Regions from separate parts of the Streptomyces sp. NPDC058257 genome, predicted to be linked through region 4. Evidence: riboswitches for the same ligand, from Rfam matches in the RefSeq annotation. Region 4 holds a riboswitch; each other region holds the start of a gene.
What was found. Region 4 has a riboswitch for cyclic di-AMP ahead of ACFVXC_RS33100 (M23 family metallopeptidase). Riboswitches for the same ligand answer to the same signal wherever they lie in the genome.

Region 1 (5,737 bases), on a different contig from region 4:
GCATGATCAACAGTGACGCGTCCAGCACGTCGCAGGACGGCCCGTCCTGGTCACTGAGACGCTGCACAAAGCTGCCGCGTTCCGCGTTCCATCCCTGCTCCATGATCTGGCGGTACATGGCGTCTCGGGCAGCGATCCACCGGGGGAGGTCGGCGGGAAGGCCACGCTGGCGTGCCATACGCACCATGCGCTCGACAGCCACCCATGACATGAGTCGCGAATAGGTATGACGCTGACGGCCGGCGCGGGTCTCCCAGATCGATTCGTCCTCGCTGTCCCAGTTCTCCAGGAGCCACTCGATGATCTGGGTCAGGTCCTGCCAAGCCGTGTAGGAGATGCCCGTCCCGTACTTGTTGAACAGGTAGATGGAGTCGACCAGTTCGCCGTAGACATCCAGCTGCAATTGGCGTGCGGCAGCATTGCCGACGCGCACCGGCGCCGAGCCGCAGTACCCCTCAAGGTGTGCGAGTTCGCGTTCCGGCAGCTCCGCGTCACCGTCGATGGTGTACATCGCGCGCAGCGGGCCCGCCGCCTCGTCGGCGCCGGTCCTGGCCAGACAGCGCGTCAGCCATGCGACAAACGCCTCGGCCTCGTCGGTGAAACCCAGGCGCTGCAGCGCGTAGAGCGAGAAGGCGGCGTCACGGATCCAGACGTAGCGGTAGTCCCAGTTGCGTTCACCGCCGATGCGCTCCGGCAGCCCCAGCGTGGGTGCCGCGATGATCGCGCCAGTGGGCTCGTGGGTCAGGAGCTTGAGGGTGAGGGCGGAGCGGTGCACCATCTCGCGCCATCGCCCTTGATACGTCGACCGCTTCAGCCAGCCGCGCCAGAAGGCGACCGTGCCGTCGAACAGTTCGTCGACCTCATCCCGATCCGGCGGGGCGGCGCACTTCCCCTGCGCCGCGTCGGCGTCGGCGTCGGCGTCGGCGTCGGGCCCGGCTCCGACGTCCAGGACGAACAGGGCCTGGCCGCCTTCGCCGAGCTCGAACTCACCGTGGGCCTCGCCGTCCTTGGCCGACAGGGGCACATCGCTGCGCAGCACCAGCGTCAGTGACCCGGAGATGAACTTGACCTCGCCCTCGCCGGTCAGCATCCGGTGGCGGGCCCGTCCGTAGTCCAGGCGCGGAGCGATCCGGGTGCGCATGCGCATGGCACCGCGCACGGCCACCACGCGCCGCACCAGCCGCTGGCGGTGCCGCTCGTCGTGGGGGCGCAGAACCGGCATGAAGTCCTGCACCTCCACCATGCCCTCCTCGGTGAGGAAACGCGTGACGAGGATCGCGCTGTCAGGAACGTAGAACTGCTGACGGGACGCGGTTGCACACAGCGGCGTCAGCTCCCAGACCCCGCCACTCTCCGCGTCCAGGATCGCCCCGAAGATGCTGGGGGAATCGAACCTCGGCGCGCAGAACCAGTCGATGCGCCCGTCGGTCCCCACCAGTGCCGCACCGCGCAGGTCCCCGATCAGGCCGTGCTCGGCGATGGGCAGATATGCGCGGCCTGCTGCGTCCTGGTCGTCCATGCCTGTGCCTTCCGCCCGCATCGAAACCGGCGACCACACTACAGCTCCGTACTCCCCGGACCCCGGACTCCGCCGGGCGCGTCACGATCTTCGGCCCGAGCCTCGAAGAATACTCAGAGAAGAGGTGCGGGCCGCTCCTGCCGGGTCGGATCCCGGGATTTCCCTCCCCCGGGCGGGAGTTGCGGAAATTGCCTCCAGGGCGCCCTCTCGGCTCGCCTGGCTGTCAGCCGAAAGGAATTCTCAGTTCCGGGGTGAATTCACGATGCACGGCACTCGAAAGAGAATTGATATGCCGTCACATCCAGAGGGGCGGACCGGACCGAACAGCCGGCCTCGCCCTGCGGGGAGGGGGAAGTGAAATGACGGAAAGCCACCGAGGGTTGATCCTACGGGCGTCGACAGCACCGGCTCCGCCGACACCGTACCTCCGCACGGATACAGGAACAGAGAAGCCCCTGTCCCCGAGAGATCGCAGCGGCCCGGGGACGGAGATGGAGTTAGCCGTTGGCGCGGAACATCGGCCGGTTCCACCCCTTCCGAAGCCTCTGACCCCTCCGAAGCCGCTGAGCCGACGGGTCAGGACCATTCGGCGCAGTGACCACTCTCTGCCGCGGCCCCGCCGACTCCGGGCCGGGTACACCTGCCGAGTGCGGGGCAAGGCAGCGGCGGATTCCGGCCGGAGCCCTATGGCGTCGCCGTCAGGGGGCACACACAGCAGGACCTGGCCCAAGAGCACCGTTTCCCGCCAGGTTCTGCTGGTTGTGGTTGCGGACCCGAGGGAGTGCCTGTTTCGCGAAAGCGAGGGCGGTGAACCGCCACCACAAGCCCCCTGTCGGCACCCGTGCCGCCGTGGCAGGTCTGCCGAGTACGGGCCGGGCATAGCCGTGTGAGCATCGATGCAATCACGCAACGATTTGACCGTTTTAATACGCAATACATCTTCCCTTATGTCCGGCTTTCTCAGTGAATCAGCCCTTCACGCCGCCAGAGTCACGCGGGGGCTATTGTCCGTTTTGCGCGCCATTGATGCCGAATGAAGCCGTCTGGTGCACCATGGGGCCGCATTCCCTTCAGTGAATTGGGTCACGCTTCCCGCCACGGCACCGCTGGGAACAACTGCGAACCGCTGGGCGCACTTCCGTTGCGCACTAAGAAATTTGGGGTTTTTGATCAATGAGTGCGAACTGTTCTGTTCGCCGGGAGACGGACCCTCGTGCATTGCCTATGCGAATTCGTGTCTTGTTCCTTCCGGCATTCCTCGCCTAACGTCACCGTCAATCCGGATGGAACGCCGAATCCTGCCGCTGTCCGGAAACCCATCCCACTCACTTACGCACGGCAGGAGCGGGGGACCCAGGTAAGCCGCCGATCCGGATTCCGGAACGGCTCCGGGGTGAAGTCGCATTCACAGTGCGGCCGGACATCTCCCGTCCGAACCCGACAGCTCACCTCGCAGGCGACGGAGAGGAAATCGTCATGCCTGCAAAGGGAAAGCACCGCCGCCCCAAGTCCAGCCCGCTCACCCGGAACATCGCCGTCGCAGGCACGGGCGGCGCCGTGCTCGTCCTCCCGGTGCTCGGCGCCACCACCGCAGCCGCGGCGCCGGCCGGCACCCCCGCCAAGCCCGCCGCGGCCTCCACGACGTACGTGGTCGCCGCCGGTGACTCCCTCGCCAAGATCGCCCGCGAGCACTCCCTGAGCGGCGGCTGGAAGAAGCTGTACGCGGACAACCGCAGCACTCTCGGCGACAGCCCCAAGATGATCCACCCCGGTCTCAAGCTCACCCTCGGCGAGAATGCCCCCGCTCAGCGGGCAGACCGCTCCGAGCGCCCGGACACCCTCACCGCCGAGCCCGCCGCGGCCCCGGCGAAGAAGACGTACACCGACGACCTCGACGGCTGGATCAGGGAGTCGCTCGACGTACTGGCCCAGCACGGCATCCCCGGCACCTACGAGGGCATCCACCGCAACATCATGCGCGAGTCCTCCGGCAACCCTCAGATCACCAACGACTGGGACTCCAACGCCGCCGCCGGAACACCTTCCAAGGGGCTCCTGCAGGTCATCGACCCCACATTCGCCGCGTACCACGTGCCCGGCACCTCCACGGACAGCTTCGACCCCGTCGCCAACATCACCGCCGCCTGCAACTACGCGGCCGACCGCTACGGCTCGATCGACAACGTGAACGGCCCCTACTAGACCGTCCCGGACGGCCCCTCCTAGACCGCCCCGGCGGCTGTCACAGCCCCGCCTCCAGAAGCCTCAGGTCCCGCAGGCACTTGGCCGAGTCGACGATCGTCGTCGCAGCGGGGTGGGGCGGGATGAGGCGGGGCGGGGCGCGGCTGCCAGCCGAATTCCTCGCGGGCCCGGTCGTTGTGGATGACCGGTCGCGGGAGAGCCTTGCCGGGAGCCTCCCGTTCGGGAGCCCGCGCGGCGAGCTAGCCGAGCCGGTCGCGCAGGACGTCGGCAAGCTCGACGAAGCTCAGCCTCGGACCGTCGGCGACGGCCAGGAACCGCCGCCCCGCCGCTCGCTCGCCGGCGCCGGTCAGGGCGGCTCCTCCTCATCAGCGAGGTCAGCCTGATCAACAGGTCAGCACGCGTCTCGCGTAGCGCTCCTCTCGCGTAGGGCACGGGGCGGAGTCGCGCGGGACGCGGTTACGGGACACTGCTGGCCCCGCTCCCCGATCACCGGGAGGGTCCGCGCTGCCGGAGCGGACGACGGAATGTGTCGTGGTCGGCCCCGCGGTCGGCGAGAAAACGGCCGGTATCCGCTGCGGCCCAGTGGTGCGGCCCGGTGGCACGATCGCGTCCCAGCACCGGCCTGCCCGGCCGGGCGCCGGCCCGATCCCTCAGCGGGCCACTGCGCAACTCCTGGACGTACTTCGCGGGTTGGAGCAGGCTGTCTCCGCCCTCTGCCACCGCGATCTGGCTTCCTTGTCCGCCGCCCGCCCGCACCGCGCCGCTTGTCGCCCCTATCTGAGGAGCTCTCGCATGGACCAGCCGCAGATCCTTGTCCTGGACGCCGCAGGCAGCGACCGACACGCCGAGGACGCCGAGCTGCGCTCACGCGGCCCGGCTGCCCGCGTCGACGTCCTGGGCGTCGAGGCATGGGCGGTGACCGACCCGGCCCTGCTCAAACAGCTCCTCACCGACCCGCGGGTCTCCAAAGACCCCCGGCGGCACTGGCCGATGTTCCCCGACCAGATCCTCGGCACCTGGCCGCTGGCACTGTGGGTGGCCGTCGACAACATGTTCACCGCCTTCGGCGGCGACCACCGGCGGCTGCGGCGCCTGGTCAGCCCGGCCTTCACCTCGCGCCGTATCGCCGCCCTGCAGCCGCGTATCGAGGAGATGACCGACACGCTGCTCGATGAACTCGCCGCCCTTCCCGCCGGACAACCCACCGACCTGCGCGAGCGGTTCGCCTATCCGCTCCCGATCCGGGTCATCAGCGAACTCATGGGGCTCCCCGACCACTCCCGGCCCGGCTTCCGCCGTACTGTCGACGGTGTCTTCGACACCACGCTCAGCCCCGATGAGGCCGCCGCGAACACCCAGGAGGCGTACGCGATCCTGGCCGATCTGGTCGCGGCCAAGCGCGCCGCGCCCGGCCAGGACATGACCTCCGTACTCATAGCCACCCGGGACGATGACGGCTCCGCGCTGAGTGAGCAAGAACTGCTCGACACGCTCCTTCTGGTGATCAGCGCGGGCTACGAGACCACCGTCAACCTGCTGGACCAGGCCGTCGTCGCGCTGCTCAGCCATCCTCAACAGCTCGCCCAGGTCCGCGAGGGCACAAGGGCCTGGGCAGACGTCGTCGAGGAGACGCTGCGCTACGAGGCACCCGTCGCGCACCTGCCGATGCGCTACGCCGTCCAGGACATCGCCCTGACACCAGAACTCGTGATCCGCCAGGGCGAGGCCATCCTCGCCTCCTACGCGGCAGCAGGCCGCCACCCCAACCTCCACGGCCCGAGCGCCGGCTCCTTCGACCTGGCCCGGGCCGACAAAACCCATCTCGCCTTCGGCCACGGCGTCCACGTCTGCCTAGGCGCGGCTCTGGCCCGGATGGAAGCCCAGATCGCGCTGCGGGCGCTGTTCACCCGCTTCCCCGACCTCACTCTCGCCGTTCCCGCATCCGCACTGCGCCCCGCGGAGTCGTTCATCTCCAACGGACACCGGGAACTGCCGGTCGTCCTTGGCCCAGAACAC
Region 2 (5,737 bases), on a different contig from region 4:
GGGACTTCTCGGCGCTCTCGGCCTTCTCCTTGGCGCCGTTGTACTTCTCTGTGGCGACCTCGGCCTCGCGGTAGAGCGCGTCGACCTTGGATTTCACCGCGGCCGGGGTGAGCCGTGGATCCGCGTGTCCTGTGCCGTCGAAGACGATGGCGGTGGCGGCCCCGGCGAGGGCGATGGTGGCGGCGGTACGGGCCGTATGGCCACTGAGCGAGCGCTGTTTGGGCTTGCGGTGCGCTGCCACGTAGGGGGCTCCTTAAGGTTCCGGCGGCGGCCCACACAGGGGGAGCGGACCGCCGCCGGATTCTCGGCGGTGGTGTCCGACTGCCGCCCCTGTTCGGAGCGGCGGTGGGGAGCCGGACACCTGACGAAGGACGCTAAACCTGACCGTCACGGGATGGTGACGGAATGTGCGCAACTGGCTGAAGTGTGCCGCCGGTGACCGAATGTGGCTGTGCGATCGGCCGGACCGGGCGCCCTTCCCTTAGGCGTGTGACCGATGCGGCGCTTGGGGCCCACCTGGCTACGGAGTGGTGATACGGCCCCGGCTAGGCTCCGGCTCATGGACGTTCTCACCCACCTCTTCGTCGGCCTGCACATCATCGGCATCGCCTCCCTCCTGGGCGGCTTCCTCACTCAGATGAAGCAGATGGGCGAGGGCGCGGCCCGCTTCAACCCGGCGATGCTGCACGGCGCGCTGACGATGCTGGTCACGGGCGTCGTCCTGGTGGGTCTCAACCAGGCGGACGACAACCCGGTCAACAACCTCAAGATCGGCATCAAGATGGCCGTGCTGATCGTGATCCTCGCGCTGGTCTACGTGAAGCGGGACGAGGAGAAGGTGGACAAGGGGATGTTCGGCGCCGTCGGCCTTCTGACCGTCGCGAACATCTTCATCGCGGTGCTGTGGACCTGATCCCGCCCCCCACTCACGGAGAACGGCCCTCCACGCGCGCGTGGAGGGCCGTCTTCTCGTGAGCGGGGGGCGGTGGTTACGCGGGCCGTACCACGCTGTGGATCGGCATGTAGTAGATCGACTCGGTGCGGACGTTCGCACCCGGCTTCGGGGCGTGGATCATCTTGCCGTTGCCGATGTAGATACCTACGTGGCTGATGTCGTCGTAGAAGAAGACCAGGTCACCGGGCTTGGCGTCGGCGGTCTTCACGGTCGTGCCGACCTTGACCTGGTCCCAGGTCGTGCGCGGCAGGGAGATCCCCGCGGCCTTCCACGCGTCCTGGGTGAGGCCGGAGCAGTCGTAGGAGTCGGGTCCTGTGGCGCCCCATACGTACGGTTTGCCGATCTGTGCCTCGGCGAAGTTGATGACCTTCGCTGCCTTCGCCGCGTACCCGCTGTCCGTGTTGCCGGAGCCGGAGCCCGAACCCGCGTCGGAACCGGAACCGGAGCCGGAACCGGTGTCCGGGGTCTCCTTGTTCTTCTCGCGTTCCTTCGCCGCGGCCTCTTCCGCCGCCTTGCGCTTGGCCTCCGCCTCCCGCTTGCGGGCCAGCTCGGCGGCCTTGCGCTTGGCCGCTTCTTCCTTCTTCTTCTCGATCGCCGCGAGCCGCGCCTTCTCCTCGGCCGTCAGCTTCGAGAGCATCGTGCGCGCCTGGCCCAGCTTCTTCTGGACGGTTCGCTTGCTCGTCTTGAGGTCGTCCCGCGAGTCGCTCAGCGTCTGAAGGCTCTTGGTGGCCTTCGTGCGCTGCTTCGTCGCCGCGGCCTGTTTCGTCTGGTAGTCGTCGACCGCCTTCTTCTGGCGCGCGGTCAGCCGGTCCGACAGATGGTTCTGGTCGAAGTACCCCTGCGGGTCGTCGGCGAGCATCATCGTGGCGGTCTCGGAGACGGCGCCGGTGCGGTACTGCGCCGCGGCGAACGCGCCCAGCTCCTGGCGGGCCTCGTTCAGCTTGTCGGTGCGCTGGGCCACATCGTCGAGAAGGGTGTCGACCTTCTCGCGCTGCTTGTCGGTGCGCTCCTTGGCCGAGTTGTACTTCTGTGTGGCCACACCCGCCTGGTGGTAGAGGTCGTCGACCTTCTTCTGGACCTCTTCGAGGCTGGGCTTCTGTGGTGCGGACGGTGCCGCCTGCGCGCTCTGTGACAGCAGGGCCACGGAGGTGAGGGCGGCCGTCGTGATGCCGATGGCGGGGGTGACGCGTAGGCCGGCAATGCGGGTCCGCGGCTTGCGGTGCGACGCCAAGGGAGGCGACTCCTTCCGTAGACCGCCTACCGGGTTAGCTGTCGGGTTCGGGCGGGTGGTTCCGGAAGGTTGCCCTACAGTCCCGTACTTCGTACGGGACCGATTCACCCCAAGTTCATCGTGGGTCCCCGGCTCCGAGGAGATCGAACTCGGCGGAGGCCACTCGTTCCCGGCGGGGTTCGCCGGTGGGAGTACGAGCAGCCCACGCAGCACGCTAGCCAACTCGTGTGGCTCGTGTGAAGGTTGATGTTCGATATGCCCGATACGTTTTCGTGACTTTACGAGGCTCTTGACGCGGACACGTCTTGCCGTGGCGGAGAGTGATCGGCCGCGGGCGGGGCGTAGGCGAGTGGACGTTCGTGAGTGGACGTGGCCGGAACCCGGAGCGGGTTGTCAGTGGGGCCGCCTAGACTCGGGAGGCGATGAGCAGCCTCTTTGATGACAGCTTCCTGGCGGACCTCAAGCCCTCGCGGGCTTCGGAGGAAGAGCCCCCGCCGCCGCCCGAGGACAGTGCTCCGGAGTCCGTTCCGGATGATCTGTTCGACGGGAAGTTCGACGCGCCCGCACCCCGGGACGCGCACTACCGCGACGGCGCCCCACGCCCCGTGCTGGACCCGGCGGCCCTGCTCGACGGTCTTAACGAGAACCAGCGCGCGGCCGTCGTGCACGCGGACTCCCCGCTGCTCATCGTCGCGGGCGCGGGCTCCGGCAAGACCCGGGTCCTCACGCACCGCATCGCGTATCTCCTGGCGGAGCGGCACGTGCACCCGGGGCAGATCCTGGCGATCACGTTCACGAACAAGGCCGCGGGCGAGATGAAGGAGCGCGTCGAGCAGCTCGTCGGGCCGCGGGCCAACGCGATGTGGGTGTCGACCTTCCACAGCGCGTGCGTGCGCATACTGCGCCGCGAGTCGAAGACGATCGGTTTCACCTCCTCCTTCTCGATCTACGATGCCGCCGACTCCAAGCGCCTGATGGCCCTGGTCTGCCGTGACCTGGACATCGACCCGAAGAAGTTCCCGCCGAAGTCCTTCAGCGCCAAGATCTCGAACCTGAAGAACGAACTGATCGACGAGGAGACCTTCGCAGGACAGGCCGCCGACGGCTTCGAGAAGACGCTCGCCCAGGCATACGCGATGTACCAGTCGCGGCTGCGCGAGGCGAACGCCCTCGACTTCGACGACCTGATCATGACGACGGTCAATATGTTCCGCGCGTTCCCGGACGTCGCCGAGCACTACCGCCGCCGCTTCCGGCACGTGATGGTCGACGAGTACCAGGACACCAACCACGCCCAGTACGCCCTCGTGCGCGAGCTGGTCGGCCCCTCCGGAGGCGAGGGGGACGACCCCGCCGAGCTGTGCGTCGTGGGTGACGCGGACCAGTCGATCTACGCCTTCCGCGGCGCCACGATCCGCAACATCCTCCAGTTCGAGGAGGACTACCCGAACGCGACGACGATCCTCCTGGAGCAGAACTACCGCTCCTCGCAGACGATCCTGACCGCGGCCAACGCCGTCATCGAACGCAACGAAAGCCGTCGCCCCAAGAATCTGTGGACCAACGCGGGCGCGGGCGCGGGCATCACCGGCTATGTCGCCGACACCGAGCACGACGAGGCACAGTTCGTCGCCGACGAGATCGACCGGCTCACCGACGCGGGCGACGCGAAGGCGGGCGACGTCGCGATCTTCTACCGGACGAACGCACAGTCCCGTGTCTTCGAAGAGATCTTCATCCGCGTCGGCCTGCCCTACAAGGTCGTCGGAGGCGTCCGCTTCTACGAGCGCAAGGAGGTCCGGGACGTCCTCGCGTATCTGCGGGTGCTCGCCAACCCGGAGGACTCCGTACCGCTGCGGCGCATTCTCAACGTACCCAAGCGGGGCATCGGCGATCGCGCGGAGGCGATGATCGACGCGCTCTCGCAGCGCGAGAAGATCTCCTTCCCGAAGGCGCTGCAGCGTGTCGACGAGGCGTACGGAATGGCGGCCCGCTCGGCGAACGCCGTCAAGCGCTTCAACGCGCTGATGGAGGAACTGCGGACCATCGTCGAGTCCGGTGCGGGCCCTGCCGTCGTCCTGGAGGCCGTGCTCGAACGGACCGGGTATCTCGCCGAGTTGCAGGCCTCGACCGACCCGCAGGACGAGACGCGCATCGAGAACCTCCAGGAACTCGCCGCCGTGGCACTTGAGTTCGAACACGACAGCGGTGGCGGCAGCGAGGATGGCGAAGACGGCGAAGGGGAGGCCGGAGGAGCGGCCGAAGGGGCGGCTGAGGACGAGGCTGAGGACGAGGCCGAGGGCGGAACCGGCGGCGCGGAAGAAGACGCGGGCGCGGGCACAAGCGTGTCGGGCACGCTCTCCGAGTTCCTCGAGCGGGTCGCGCTCGTCGCCGACTCGGACCAGATTCCCGACGAGGAGGACGACGGCTCCGGAGTCATCACGCTGATGACGCTGCACACAGCCAAGGGCCTCGAATTCCCGGTCGTCTTCCTGACCGGCATGGAGGACGGCGTCTTCCCGCACATGCGCTCCCTCGGCCAGGTCAAGGAGCTGGAGGAGGAGCGCCGCCTCGCGTACGTGGGCATCACGCGCGCGCGTGAACGGCTCTATCTGACGCGGGCCTCGATGCGCAGCGCCTGGGGGCAGCCCTCGTACAACCCTCCGTCGCGTTTCCTGGAGGAGATCCCGGAGGTCCACCTGGACTGGAAGCGGAAGGGTTCCGTAGGCGCGCCCGCTTCCTCAGGTCCCGCGGCCGGAATCGCCTCTTCCTTGTCGTCGTCGCGCTCGCGCACCGGGGGAGCGCAGGGTTTCGCCACGCGCCGCGCCTCGGAGAAGCCGGTGGTCGCGCTGGCGATCGGGGACCGGGTCACGCACGACCAGTTCGGCCTCGGGACCGTGGTCGGGGTGAAGGGCACGGGCGCGAACGCCGAGGCGACGGTGGACTTCGGAGAGCCCAAGCCGAAGCGGCTCCTGCTGCGGTACGCGCCGGTGGAGAAGCTGTAACGCGGGGGCGGCGGCCGGAGTTACGTCGGGTCGAGGTTGTGGCTGCGCAGCCACGGCAGCGGGTCGATCGCCGAGCCGCCGCCGGGGCGCACCTCGAAGTGCAGGTGCGGTCCCGTGGAGTTTCCGGAGTTTCCGGAGAAGGCGATAGGGTCGCCCGCCTTGACGGGGCCGCTGGAGACCTTGTGCGTGGAGAGGTGGCAGTACCACGTCTCCGTGCCGTCCTTGGCGGTCACGATCGCCATGTTGCCGTAGGCGCTGTTCCACTTCGTGGAGACGACGCCGTCGGTGGCGGCGAGCACCTCGGTGCCGTACGACACCGGGAAGTCGATCCCGGAGTGCGCGGACATCCAGTTGACGCCCGCCTGTCCGTAGTACGCGCTCAGACCGCGCTGCTTGACCGGCAGTGCGAACTTGGGGCGCAGACGCTCCTTGCGCGCGGCTTCCTCTACGGCTTTCTTCTCGGCGGCGACCTTCTCCGCCTTGAGGTCGATGCGCTCCTGGGTGCGGCTCGCGCGGTCGGCGAAGTCACCGGCGTCCGCCGAGAGG
Region 3 (5,737 bases), on a different contig from region 4:
CAGCCTGGTCGCGGTGGAGAACCGGTCGCGGTCCTTCACGGCCATGTGTGCCGCCTCCCCGATACGTACGTACGTCCCCGCACACGGTACGGGACCGAGTACGGGGACGTACGTAACTACTCAGCGGAGCCGGAGCCCGGCGGGTCCAGCCGACTCGGCGGGTCCAGCCGACTCTGCCGGTTCAGCCGGTTCAGCCGGTTCAGCCCTTGAAGCGGGGGAACGCCGAACGGCCCGCGTAGACCGCGGCGTCGTCCAGGATCTCCTCGATGCGGAGCAGCTGGTTGTACTTGGCGACGCGCTCGGAGCGGGCCGGGGCGCCGGTCTTGATCTGGCCGCAGTTGGTGGCGACGGCGAGGTCGGCGATGGTGACGTCCTCGGTCTCGCCGGAGCGGTGCGACATCATGCACTTGAAGCCGCTGCGCTGGGCCATCTCGACGGCGTCGAGGGTCTCGGTCAGCGAGCCGATCTGGTTGACCTTCACCAGGAGGGCGTTGGCCGACTTCTCCTCGATGCCACGGGCCAGGCGCTCGGGGTTGGTGACGAACAGGTCGTCGCCCACGAGCTGGACCTTCTCGCCGAGCTTCTCGGTGATGGCGTTCCAGCCGGCCCAGTCGTCCTCGAACAGCGGGTCCTCGATGGAGACGAGCGGGTACGAGGCGACGAGCTCCTCGTAGTACTCGGTCATCTCGGCGGCCGAGCGGGACTTGCCCTCGAAGTCGTACTTGCCGTCCTTGTAGAACTCGGACGCGGCGACGTCGAGCGCGAGGCCGATCTGCTCGCCGGGGACGTAACCGGCCTGCTTGATGGCCTCGAGGATGAGGTCGAGCGCGGCGCGGTTCGAGTCCAGGTTCGGGGCGAAGCCGCCCTCGTCGCCCAGGCCGGTGGAGAGGCCCTTGTCCTTCAGGACCTTCTTCAGCGTGTGGTAGACCTCGGTGCCCCAGCGCAGGGCCTCGGAGAACGACTCGGCGCCGATCGGCGCGATCATGAACTCCTGGATGTCGACGTTCGAGTCGGCGTGCGACCCGCCGTTCAGGATGTTCATCATCGGAACGGGCAGCAGGTGCGCGTTCGGGCCGCCGAGGTAGCGGAAGAGCGGGAGGTCGGAGGCCTCCGACGCGGCGTGCGCGACGGCGAGCGAGACGCCGAGGATGGCGTTGGCGCCGAGCGAGCCCTTGTTGTCGGTGGCGTCGAGGTCGAACATCGCCTGGTCGATCAGGCGCTGCTCGGTCGCGTCGTACCCGACGAGCTCCGGGCCGATCTGCTCGATGACGGCGAGGACGGCCTTCTCCACGCCCTTGCCCTGGTAACGGTTGGGGTCACCGTCACGGAGTTCGATGGCCTCGAAAGCACCGGTGGACGCACCGGACGGAACGGCGGCACGACCCGTGCTGCCGTCGTCGAGGCCGACCTCGACCTCGACCGTGGGGTTGCCTCGGGAGTCCAGGATTTCCCGGGCTACGACGACGTCGATGGACGGCACGAGCATCTCCTTCTGGGATGTGACGCGGGTACGCGGGGCGTTGGCCTCGCGGACACGAGCCTAACCGGCTCCCGGACAAGAGCGAGCCGAGCGACCGCCCGGTGGACAAACCGAGAGCAAAATGTTTCCGAACGGAACAAAACGTGGAGGGGCAACGACCCCGCCCCGGTGCGTACGGGGGATACGCGCACCGGGGCGGGGAGAGCAGCGCCCGAAAGGGCGCGGAGAACCGCGCGGGCGACCGCGCGGGCGACCACGAAGCGCCCGCGGAGGAAGACAAGCCCCGCAGGCGCTCCGCCAGGACTAGCTGAGGTGCAGCTGCTGACCCGGGAAGATCATGTCGGCGTTGTCGATGATGTCGCCGTTGAGCTTGTACACCTTGTGCCAGCCGCCCTTGACGTCCTTCGCCTCGGCGATCTTGGAGAGGGTGTCACCCTTCTTGACCTTGTACTCGCCGTCGCCCTTCTTGACCGTCTTGCCGGTCGGGGTCTCGACGGTCTTCTTGGACTCGGTCTTCGGAGCCTCGGTCTTGGGCGCCTCGGTCTTCGGAGCGGCCTGCTGCGGCTGCTCGGTCTGGGCGCTGGGCTCGTTCTTGGGCTGCTCCTGGGTCTGCTGCGGGGCGCTCTCCTGCGCACCGCCACCCTCGTTGGAGGCGCCCGAGAGGCCGACGCCGCAGCTCGGCCAGGCACCCTTGCCCTGACCCGCGAGGACCTTCTCGCCGATCTCTATCTGCTGGGCCTTGGAGGCCTGGTCGGCGCTGGACGCGTACTTCGTACCGCCGTACGCGGCCCAGGTGGACGACGAGAACTGCAGGCCGCCCGTGAAGCCGTTGCCGGTGTTGATCGACCAGTTGCCGCCGGACTCGCACTGGGCGACGGCGTCCCACTCGGAGTCCGTCGCCGCGGAGGCCGAGCCGGCCGCCATCAGCGGGGCCGCGACCGCGACACCGGTGACGCCGGCGAGCGTGGCGACACGGGTGGCCTTGGACGGGCGGCGGTGCTTGCCCTTGCTGGAAAACAGCATGAGTGATCCCCTCACCGACGCCTGCGAGGTGAGCTGTCGGGTTCGGGCCGATGAAGTTGCCCGGCCGCGCTTCCTTGAGCGCGACTTAACCCCTAGCCGTTCCCGTCCGTTCTTCCGCCTCGCTCTCGCGATGCTGAACGGCCGGGCCCGGCGGAAACCTTGGTTCCCCCGCTCCTGCCTACGGCGCTTACGCGACGACTGTTCCCGAACGGCCGTTGGCAGGACTCGGCGTACCGACCGGCGGGGCCCGCTGTGGCGAGCGGTCACGACCGTAGGCATGGGACCGGTCGAATTCCAAAGACGATCAGGGCTTCTGAGACCCATCTCTCACTTGCACCAATCCGGACATCAGGCGCAAAGCAAGTCGCCAACTTCCCTTACTTTTCGCCCAAATCGAGGCTCTGACCGGGAAGGATGAGATCGGGGTCGGAGCCGACGGCCTTCTCGTTCTCCGCGTACAGCTCGGTCCACCCGCCCTTCACGTCGAGGTCGTCGGCGATGGCCCAGAGGTTGTCCCCGGAGCGGACCGTGTACGTCCCGTCCGCGCCGTCCCGCTGACGCTCGTCACCACGGGAGGCGTGCCGTCCCGAGCCCTCGCGGGAGTCGTCGCCGGACGGCTTGCCGCCCGCGCTGTCGCCGCGGTGGCGGCCTTCGCCCCCGCCGGTGGTGGGGGTGGGGGCCGGCGAAGTCTCATCGCCCTGCCCGGACTTGCCCGAGCCGCCGGAATCACCCGAATCGCCCGACTCGTCGTGATTCTTGTCTCGCGCCCCGTCGTCGGCTCCGGACTTGCCGGACTTGCCGGACTTGCCGGACTCACCGGACTCACCGGAAGGCTTCTTGGAGGACTCGCCCGAGGGCTCGTCCGAAGACGTGGCGCCGCCCGAGGGGTCGGCCGACCCGCTCGGCGACCCGCTCGGCTCATCCGGGTCAGCCGACTCGCCGGGTTCGGCCGACTCCGTCGCCCCGTCGGAAGGCGTCGTCGTGATCGGAGCGCCGGGGTCGACGTCGGCGGCGGCGCCGTCCTGAGTGAGCCCCGCGACCGGCGCGCAACTCGGCCAGGCCTTGGTCCCCTGGTCGTCGAGAACCTTCTCGGCCACGGATATCTGCTGCGAACGGCTGGCCTGATCGGCGCTCGGCGCGAAGTCGAGGCCGCCGTGGTCCTCCCAGACCCGCTGCGACAACTGGAGCCCGCCGAAGTACCCGTTGTCCGCGTCCGCGCTCCAGGATCCGCCGCTCTCGCACTCCGCGAGCTTGTCCCACGTGGCGGCGTCCGCCGCGCTCGCGCTGGTGGCGCCGAGCAGCGGGATGGCGATGGCCGATCCTGCGACTCCTGCCGCGACGATCAGGGCCGGGGCCTGGCGGGGGCGTCGGTGACGACCATTGCCGGAGAGCATGCGGTTGCCTTTCGCGTGACTGGAGCGACGACTGCGGCACGGGAGGCCGAGTCGTCGGTGAACGTAGCGGGAGTCGAACGCTTGTCACAAGTCGATGCAGCGGAGATCACGTGAAAGTCACAGTCTTGACGGCCTGTCAGCTGGACGGCGTTTCAGATGCCTGATATTTGCTCCGCTGTGCGGGCGCGAACTCCACGGGCAGCGTGCGGAGTCCACGCATGATGAGTCCGCCACGCCATCTCAAATCGTCAGGTTCCGCCGCGAGTCGCAGGTCAGGAAGGCGCGTCAGAAGCGTCGCGAGGGCCGTCCGCCCTTCGAGCCGGGCGAGCGGTGCGCCGAGACAGTAATGAATGCCATGGCCGTAGCCGAGGTGTTGGTTGTCGCGGCGGGAGAGGTCGAGCGTGTCCGGTCGGTCGAAGCGTTCCGGGTCACGATCGGCGGCGGCGAGGACGACGAGCACGGGATCGCCCTCGGCGATGTCCTCCCCTCCTACGGTCAGCCGCTCGGTGGCGAACCGCCAGGTGGCGAGTTCGACGGGTCCGTCGAAGCGGAGGAGCTCCTCGAGTCCGGTGTCCAGGAGACCGGTGTCGCCGCCCCCCAGGGAGCCCTGGAGCCGCTCGCGCTGTTCGGGGTGGGTGAGGAGGGCGTAGGCGCCGTTGCCGATGAGGTTCACGGTCGTCTCAAAACCAGCGAAAAGCAGAATAAAGGCCATAGCGGCGGCCTCGTTCTCCGTGAGGTGCTCGCCGTGGTCGGAGGCGCGGATGAGCCCCGAGATGAGGTCGTCACCGGGTTCGAGGCGCTTGCGGTGGATCAGTTCGGCGAGGTAGCCGCGCATCTTCTTCACGGACCGGGCGACCCCTCCCCTGGGGCCTCCCCCGTGGCGGATCATCATCCCCGCCCAGTCACGGAAGTCGTCCTGGTCCTCGCGGGGCACCCCCAGCAGGTCGCAGATGGCGTAGATGGGGAGCGGGAAGGCGAAGTCGTGAATGAGGTCGGCCTCCCCCTTCTCGATGAACTGATCGATGAGACGGTCCGTCAACTCCTGCACCCGTGGCGCGAATTCGGCGACGCGGCGGGGCGTGAAGGCCTTGGAGACGAGGCGGCGGAGGCGGGTGTGGTCCGGCGGGTCGATGTTGAGCAGATGCGTCATGAGGTTCGCACTGCGCTCGCCCGGGATCCCGGTCTTGCCCTTCGCGTGCGCGGGCTCACCGTGATGGGCCGGATTCTTGCTGAGCCTCGGATCGGCGAGCGCCTGCTTGGCATCGACGTACCGCGTGACGAGCCAGGCCTCCACACCACTGGGAAGCCGGGTCTTGTGCACGGGGGCGTGCTCGCGCAGCCAGGCGTAGGCGGGATAGGGGTCGGTGGCGAACTCCCAGGTGAAGAGCTCTGGCCCCTGGGCGGGGTCTGGCCCCTGGACCTCGGGCGCGGGGGCCCCTGCGGGGCAGGCTGCGGGGACGGGCGGCTGGTCTTGCATGGGGTCGACGCTATCCGGCGTACGGGGGGCTTTCTTCCTCCGGCCCGGCGCCTTGCGTACCGTCGTCACCGGCTCCGCCGAGTTCGTCCTCAGACGCCGGACGGGCTGGACGGCGGCCGGAATCCGCCTCCGCGACAAGCACCGCATCCCGATAGGCCCGCGCGGCGACCCGCAGCGCCGCCTCCGGGTCCACACCCTGTGCCTCGGCCCGCAGGGCGAGTGCCAGGAGTTCGTAGCCGACGCCTTCGCCCGAGGGTGTCGCTACCTTCAGGCCCGCCGTCCGTGCCCGTGCGGCCAGCTTCGATGCCAGTGCCAGGCCCGGCTGGCCCAGGGGGACGCCCTCCGTGACCGATGAGCGCTGCT
Region 4 (5,737 bases):
CGGGACGTCGTCAAGAACGAGCGCCGCCAGCGCTACGACAACGTTCCCTACGGCACGGCGTTCGAGAAGCTGACCGCCCTCTCGTACCCCGAGGGCCACCCCTACCACCACACCCCGATCGGCTCCATGGCCGACCTGGACGCGGCGACGCTCGAAGACGCGCGGAACTTCTTCCGTACGTACTACGCGCCCAACAACGCAGTCCTGTCGGTCGTCGGCGACATCGACCCGCAGGAGACCCTCGCCTGGGTCGAGCGGTACTTCGGGTCCATCCCCTCGCACGACGGCAAGCAGCCGCCGCGCGACGGCTCGCTGCCCGACACGATCGGCAAGGAGCTGCGCGAGGTCGTCGAGGAAGAGGTACCGGCCCGCGCCCTGATGGCCGCCTACCGCCTCCCGGAGGACGGCACGCGCGCGTGCGACGCGGCCGACCTGGCGCTCACGGTCCTGGGCAGCGGCGAGTCGTCGCGGCTCTACAACCGCCTCGTGCGCCGCGACCGCACCGCCGTGGCGGCAGGTTTCGGCCTGCTGCGCCTCGCCGGAGCCCCCTCGCTCGGCTGGCTCGACGTGAAGACGTCCGGCGACGTCGAGGTCCCCGTCATCGAGGCGGCCGTCGACGAGGAGCTCGCCCGCTTCGCGGAAGAGGGCCCCACCGACGAGGAGATGGAGCGCGCCCAGGCACAACTGGAGCGCGAGTGGCTGGACAGGCTCTCCACGGTGGCGGGACGCGCGGACGAACTGTGCCGGTACGCGGTCCTGTTCGGCGACCCGCAGCTCGCCCTGACAGCCGTCAAGCGCGTCCTCGACGTCACGGCGGAAGAGGTCAAGGCGGCCGCGGCGGCCCGCCTGCGCCCCGACAACCGCGCGGTGCTCGTGTACGAGCCCACCGAGGGCTCAGCGGCCCCCGAAGGCGCCGAAGCCACTGACGAGGACGAAGAGGAGGCGGCGAAGTGACCGAGGCCGCGACGATGCAGTTCCACCCCCAGCCCCAGGCGGGCACCGCACGGCCGTGGGCCTTCCCCGCGCCCGAGCGCGCCACCCTGGACAACGGCCTCACCGTGCTGCGCTGCCACCGCCCCGGCCAGCAGGTCGTCGCCGTGGAGATCCACCTCGAGGCGCCGCTCGACGCCGAGCCCGCGGGCCTGGACGGCGTCGCCACGATCATGGCGAGGGCCTTCAACGAAGGCACCGACAAGCACTCCGCCGAGGACTTCGCCGCGGAACTCGACCGCTGCGGCGCCTCCATGGACGCGCACGCCGACCACCCCGGCGTGCGTGTCTCCCTCGAAGTCCCGGTCTCGCGCCTCCCGAAGGCGCTCGGCCTGCTCGCCGACGCCCTGCGCGCCCCCGCCTTCGCGGACAGCGAGATCGAACGCCTCGTGCGCAACCGCCTGGACGAGATTCCGCACGAGGCCGCCAACCCGGGGCGCCGCGCCGCCAAGGAGCTCTCCCGGCAGCTGTTCCCGGCGACGTCGCGCATGTCGCGCCCCCGCCAGGGCACCGAGGAGACGGTCACCGCCATCGACTCGGCGGCGGTGCGTGCCTTCTACGAGAAGCATGTGCGTCCCGCCACTGCCACCGCGGTCGTCGTGGGCGACCTGACCGGCGTCGACCTGGACGCCGTCCTCGCCGACACCATCGGCGCCTGGACGGGCGGCACGGCCCAGCCGCGCCCGGTGCCCCCGGTGACCGCCGACGACACCGGGCGTGTCGTCATCGTGGACCGCCCCGGCGCCGTCCAGACGCAGCTGCTCATCGGCCGCGTGGGACCGGACCGGCACGACCGCGTCTGGCCCGCGCAGGTGCTCGGCACGTACTGCCTCGGCGGCACCCTCACCTCGCGCCTCGACCGCGTCCTGCGCGAGGAGAAGGGATACACCTACGGCGTACGGTCCTTCGCCCAGGTCCTGCGTTCCGCCCCGGACGGCACAGGTGCCGCGATGCTGGCCATCAGCGGCTCGGTGGACACCGAGTCCACGGGACCGGCCCTCGAAGACCTGTGGAAGGTGCTTCGCACCCTCGCCGCCGACGGTCTGACGGACGCCGAGCGCGATGTCGCCGTGCAGAACCTGGTGGGCGTCGCCCCGCTCAAGTACGAGATGGCGGCGTCCGTCGCCGCCACTCTCGCCGATCAGGTCGAGCAGCACCTTCCGGACGACTTCCAGGCGCAGTTGTACCGCCGGCTGGCCGCGACCGGCACCGTGGAGGCCACCGCCGCCGTGGTGAGCGCCTTCCCCGAGGACCGCCTGGTGACGGTGCTCGTCGGTGACGCCGCGCAGATCGAGGAGCCCGTCAGGGCGCTCGGCATCGGTGAAGTGAGTGTGGTCACGGGCTGAGTGACAGTCAGGACATATCGGGACCCCAGTGGCTGGAATTTGCTACTGGGGTCCTCATATGTCCGAATTAGTATGGAGGTTACGTGTCTGCCCTGTGGCGTGCGCTACAAAAACTCTGATCCGTTTGTCGTTTGAAAGACGCCCCGCTTAGCGTCGGTCCGGCTGTTCGTCATGCAGTACGCCGCACCCGCGGCACCGGACAGTCATCGCCGAGTCCCCGTACGGCGCGAGCCAGGGGAGCCGGGGACCCACATGTCCCCTTGGGGTGAATCGGGAACCTTGCCGTGAGGCGAGGGACTCGTAGGAGACCTTCCTGCTCCGAACCCGTCAGCTAACCCGGTAGGCGAGAAGGAAGGAAAGGATCAGCCGCTTCATGGCGTTCACCCGTGCCACCGGGAAGCACCGTCGCCCCAGCCGCCTCACGCGCACGACCGCGAACGTGGCGGGCGTCGCCGCCCTCACCACCACCGGTGTCATAGGAGGCCTGGCCGCTCCGGCCCTCGCCGCCGACGACGCCGCGGCTCTTGAGCACACCGGCCTCACCCAGGCGGTCTCCGTCGGCGACTCGCTCGCCGCCAGCGTCGACGCGCAGGCCGCCGCCCAGCAGCAGGCCGCCGACGACGCGGCAGCGGCCAAGAAGGCCGAAGAAGCCGCCAAGAAGAAGGCCGAGGAGGCCAAGCGCAAGGCCGAGGCCGAGGCGAAGGCCAAGGCCAAGAAGGAGCGCGAGGCCAAGGAGCGCGCCGCTCGCGAGGCCGAGCGCAAGCGCCTCAACAGCTACGTCTCCCCGATCACCGGCTCGTACGTCTCCACGGGCTACCAGACCGGCGGCGGCATGTGGTCCTCCGGCAGCCACACCGGCATCGACTTCCACGCCGCGTCCGGCACCTCGGTCCACGCGGTCGGTTCCGGCACCGTCGTCGAGGCCGGCTGGGGCGGTGCCTACGGCAACAACGTGGTCATCAAGATGAACGACGGCACGTACACCCAGTACGGCCACATGTCGTCCCTCGGTGTCACCGTCGGCCAGGCCGTCACCCCGGGCCAGCAGATCGGCCTCTCGGGCTCCACCGGCAACTCCAGCGGCCCGCACCTCCACTTCGAGGCCCGGACCGGCGCGGACTACGGCACGGACATCGACCCGATCGCGTACCTCCGCTCGCACGACGTCGGCGTCTGATCCACCGAACGCCGATCCACCGAACGCCGATCCAGCGAACGCTGATCCAGCGAACGCTGATCCACTGAAAGCCCCGGCTCGTCGAGAGCCGGGGCTTTCGCCGTACCGCCGTAGCCGTAGCCGTAGCCGTAGCCGTACTTGTACCCGTACCCGCGCCGATCGCCTTTGGCCAAAATATATCCATGAATTTCGGCCTGCCATCGGAAATTCGGCCGCTCTGCAATAGGGTCACTGAAAAGGCGTCGATCGACCGCGTTTCGCGGGGATTAAGGCGGAGGTCAGGTCATGCGCATTCCCGCGCACTCGGTATGCACGGCCATCCGGGACGACATCGTCTCCGGTGTCTACGAACGGGGTGGCCGACTCACCGAGGAACTGCTCGCACGCCGCTATGGAGTCTCCCGCGTCCCCGTGCGCGAGGCCCTGCGCACCCTGGAGGCCGAGGGGTTCGTCGTCACGCGCAGGCACGCGGGCGCGTGCGTCGCGGAGCCCACCGAGCAGGAGGCGGCCGACCTCCTGGAGATACGCATGCTCCTGGAGCCGCTGGGGGCGGCCCGCGCCGCTCAGCGCCGCACGGAGGCGCATCTGAAGGTCCTGCGCGGACTCGTCAGGCTCGGCCAGGAGCGTTCGAGGGGCGGTCGGAGCGACGACCTGCGCTCCCTGGGCGGCTGGTTCCACGAGACGCTCGCCCAGTCGTCCGGCAGCCCGGGTCTCACAGCGCTGCTCACCCAGCTCCGGCACAAGATCGCCTGGATGTACGTCGTCGAGACACCGGCCGCTCCCGCGGAGTCCTGGGCGGAGCACGCCGCGATCGTCGACGCGGTCGCCCGCGGGGACGCGGAACGGGCCAGGTCGCTCGCGGCGGCCCACGCGGAACGGGCGGCGGCCGCGCACCGGCCGCGCTTTCGCCCGCAAGGTCACCGGGCCGCGGGACGAGATCGTGTGAGGGATTCGCAACATGCCGTAAACACGGTGGGCCTCCGGCATTAACAGAGGCGCCGTATACAAAGAAGTGCTATTCGGCGGGGGACTATTTCGGCTGCCCGAATGTGGCACGTTCAGGGAATGCGGCTCTGATATTCGGCAGCTGGAAACAGAAGCACCGAAGGGCCCGCCCCTATTCAGCGCGGGCCCTTCGGCGTATGAGTACCAGTCTTTACTAGACGGTCTCGGGGAGCTCTTCGAGGCCGTCCGCGACCAGCTTCGCCAGACGGTCGAGAGCGGCGTCCGCGCCCTCGGCGTCGGAGGCGAGCACGATCTCCTCGCCGCCCTGCGCGCCCAGACCGAGCACCGCGAGCATGGAGGCGGCGTTCACGGGGTTGCCGTCAGCCTTGGCGATCGTCACGGGGACGCCGGCGGCGGTGGCCGCGCGGACGAAGATGGAGGCGGGTCGGGCGTGAAGGCCCTCGGCCCAGCCGACGTTGACGCGGCGCTCAGCCATGTGTTGCTGCCCTTCCAGATGTCTCACACTTGTCTAGACCAGTGTCTCATGCGATCACATGTGCTCCGCCGGCCGTCGGCCCGTACGGTGCCGACCGACGGGCCCTGCTCCGCCGACCGTACGTCCTCGTGCCGCGGGCCCACGTCCCGCCCTTCGACGACTCCTAGCCTGCCCCGGCCGAGGCGCCCCCGCGACCCGTACCCTGGGCCTCATGCAGACCCCGTCGGAACGGCAGGCATATCCCTCCCACTGGGAAGCCGACGTCGTCCTGCGTGACGGAGGCACCGCCCGGATCAGGCCCATCACGGCCGAGGACGCGGATCGCCTGGTCAGTTTCTACGAGCAGGTCTCGGACGAGTCGAAGTACTACCGCTTCTTCGCCCCCTACCCGCGCCTGTCCGCCAAGGACGTCCACCGCTTCACCCATCACGACCAGGTGGACCGGGTGGGTCTGGCGGCCACGGTGGGCGGCGAGTTCATCGCCACCGTGCGCTTCGACCGGATCGACTCCCGCGGCATGTCCGCGAGCGCGCCCGCCGACGAGGCCGAGGTCGCCTTCCTGGTGCAGGACGCCCACCAGGGCAGGGGCGTCGCCTCCACCCTCCTGGAACACATCGCGGCCGTCGCCAGGGAGCGCGGCATCCGCCGCTTCGCCGCCGAGGTGCTGCCCGCCAACACCAAGATGATCAAGGTGTTCACGGACGCGGGCTACCAGCAGAAACGCAGCTTCGAGGACGGCGTCGTACGACTCGAATTCGATCTGGAGCCGACCGACCGCTCGCT

Region 1: another riboswitch for cyclic di-AMP. It lies ahead of ACFVXC_RS22410 (transglycosylase SLT domain-containing protein); the one in region 4 lies ahead of ACFVXC_RS33100 (M23 family metallopeptidase).
Region 2: another riboswitch for cyclic di-AMP. It lies ahead of ACFVXC_RS11980 (NlpC/P60 family protein); the one in region 4 lies ahead of ACFVXC_RS33100 (M23 family metallopeptidase).
Region 3: another riboswitch for cyclic di-AMP. It lies ahead of ACFVXC_RS13030 (transglycosylase family protein); the one in region 4 lies ahead of ACFVXC_RS33100 (M23 family metallopeptidase).

The regions. Positions count from the first base shown of each region.
Region 1 is NZ_JBHVXJ010000009.1:119,596-125,332, reverse strand. It holds gene ACFVXC_RS22415 (glycoside hydrolase family 15 protein) at 1-1,519, opposite strand, end outside; cyclic di-AMP (ydaO/yuaA leader) riboswitch at 2,799-2,991, shown strand; gene ACFVXC_RS22410 (transglycosylase SLT domain-containing protein) at 2,996-3,721, shown strand; gene ACFVXC_RS22405 (cytochrome P450) at 4,514-5,737, shown strand, end outside.
Region 2 is NZ_JBHVXJ010000003.1:654,904-660,640, reverse strand. It holds gene ACFVXC_RS11990 (NlpC/P60 family protein) at 1-241, opposite strand, end outside; gene ACFVXC_RS11985 (hypothetical protein) at 560-913, shown strand; gene ACFVXC_RS11980 (NlpC/P60 family protein) at 990-2,186, opposite strand; cyclic di-AMP (ydaO/yuaA leader) riboswitch at 2,194-2,351, opposite strand; gene ACFVXC_RS11975 (ATP-dependent DNA helicase) at 2,609-5,191, shown strand; gene ACFVXC_RS11970 (peptidoglycan DD-metalloendopeptidase family protein) at 5,212-5,737, opposite strand, start outside.
Region 3 is NZ_JBHVXJ010000004.1:117,648-123,384, forward strand. It holds gene ACFVXC_RS13020 (septum formation initiator family protein) at 1-45, opposite strand, end outside; gene eno (phosphopyruvate hydratase) at 200-1,486, opposite strand; gene ACFVXC_RS13030 (transglycosylase family protein) at 1,784-2,503, opposite strand; cyclic di-AMP (ydaO/yuaA leader) riboswitch at 2,507-2,699, opposite strand; gene ACFVXC_RS13035 (transglycosylase family protein) at 2,881-3,897, opposite strand; gene ACFVXC_RS13040 (cytochrome P450) at 4,034-5,374, opposite strand; gene ACFVXC_RS13045 (nucleoside triphosphate pyrophosphohydrolase) at 5,385-5,737, opposite strand, start outside.
Region 4 is NZ_JBHVXJ010000019.1:45,763-51,499, reverse strand. It holds gene ACFVXC_RS33110 (M16 family metallopeptidase) at 1-954, shown strand, start outside; gene ACFVXC_RS33105 (M16 family metallopeptidase) at 951-2,336, shown strand; cyclic di-AMP (ydaO/yuaA leader) riboswitch at 2,534-2,697, shown strand; gene ACFVXC_RS33100 (M23 family metallopeptidase) at 2,710-3,513, shown strand; gene ACFVXC_RS33095 (GntR family transcriptional regulator) at 3,799-4,503, shown strand; gene ACFVXC_RS33090 (HPr family phosphocarrier protein) at 4,673-4,954, opposite strand; gene ACFVXC_RS33085 (GNAT family N-acetyltransferase) at 5,166-5,737, shown strand, end outside.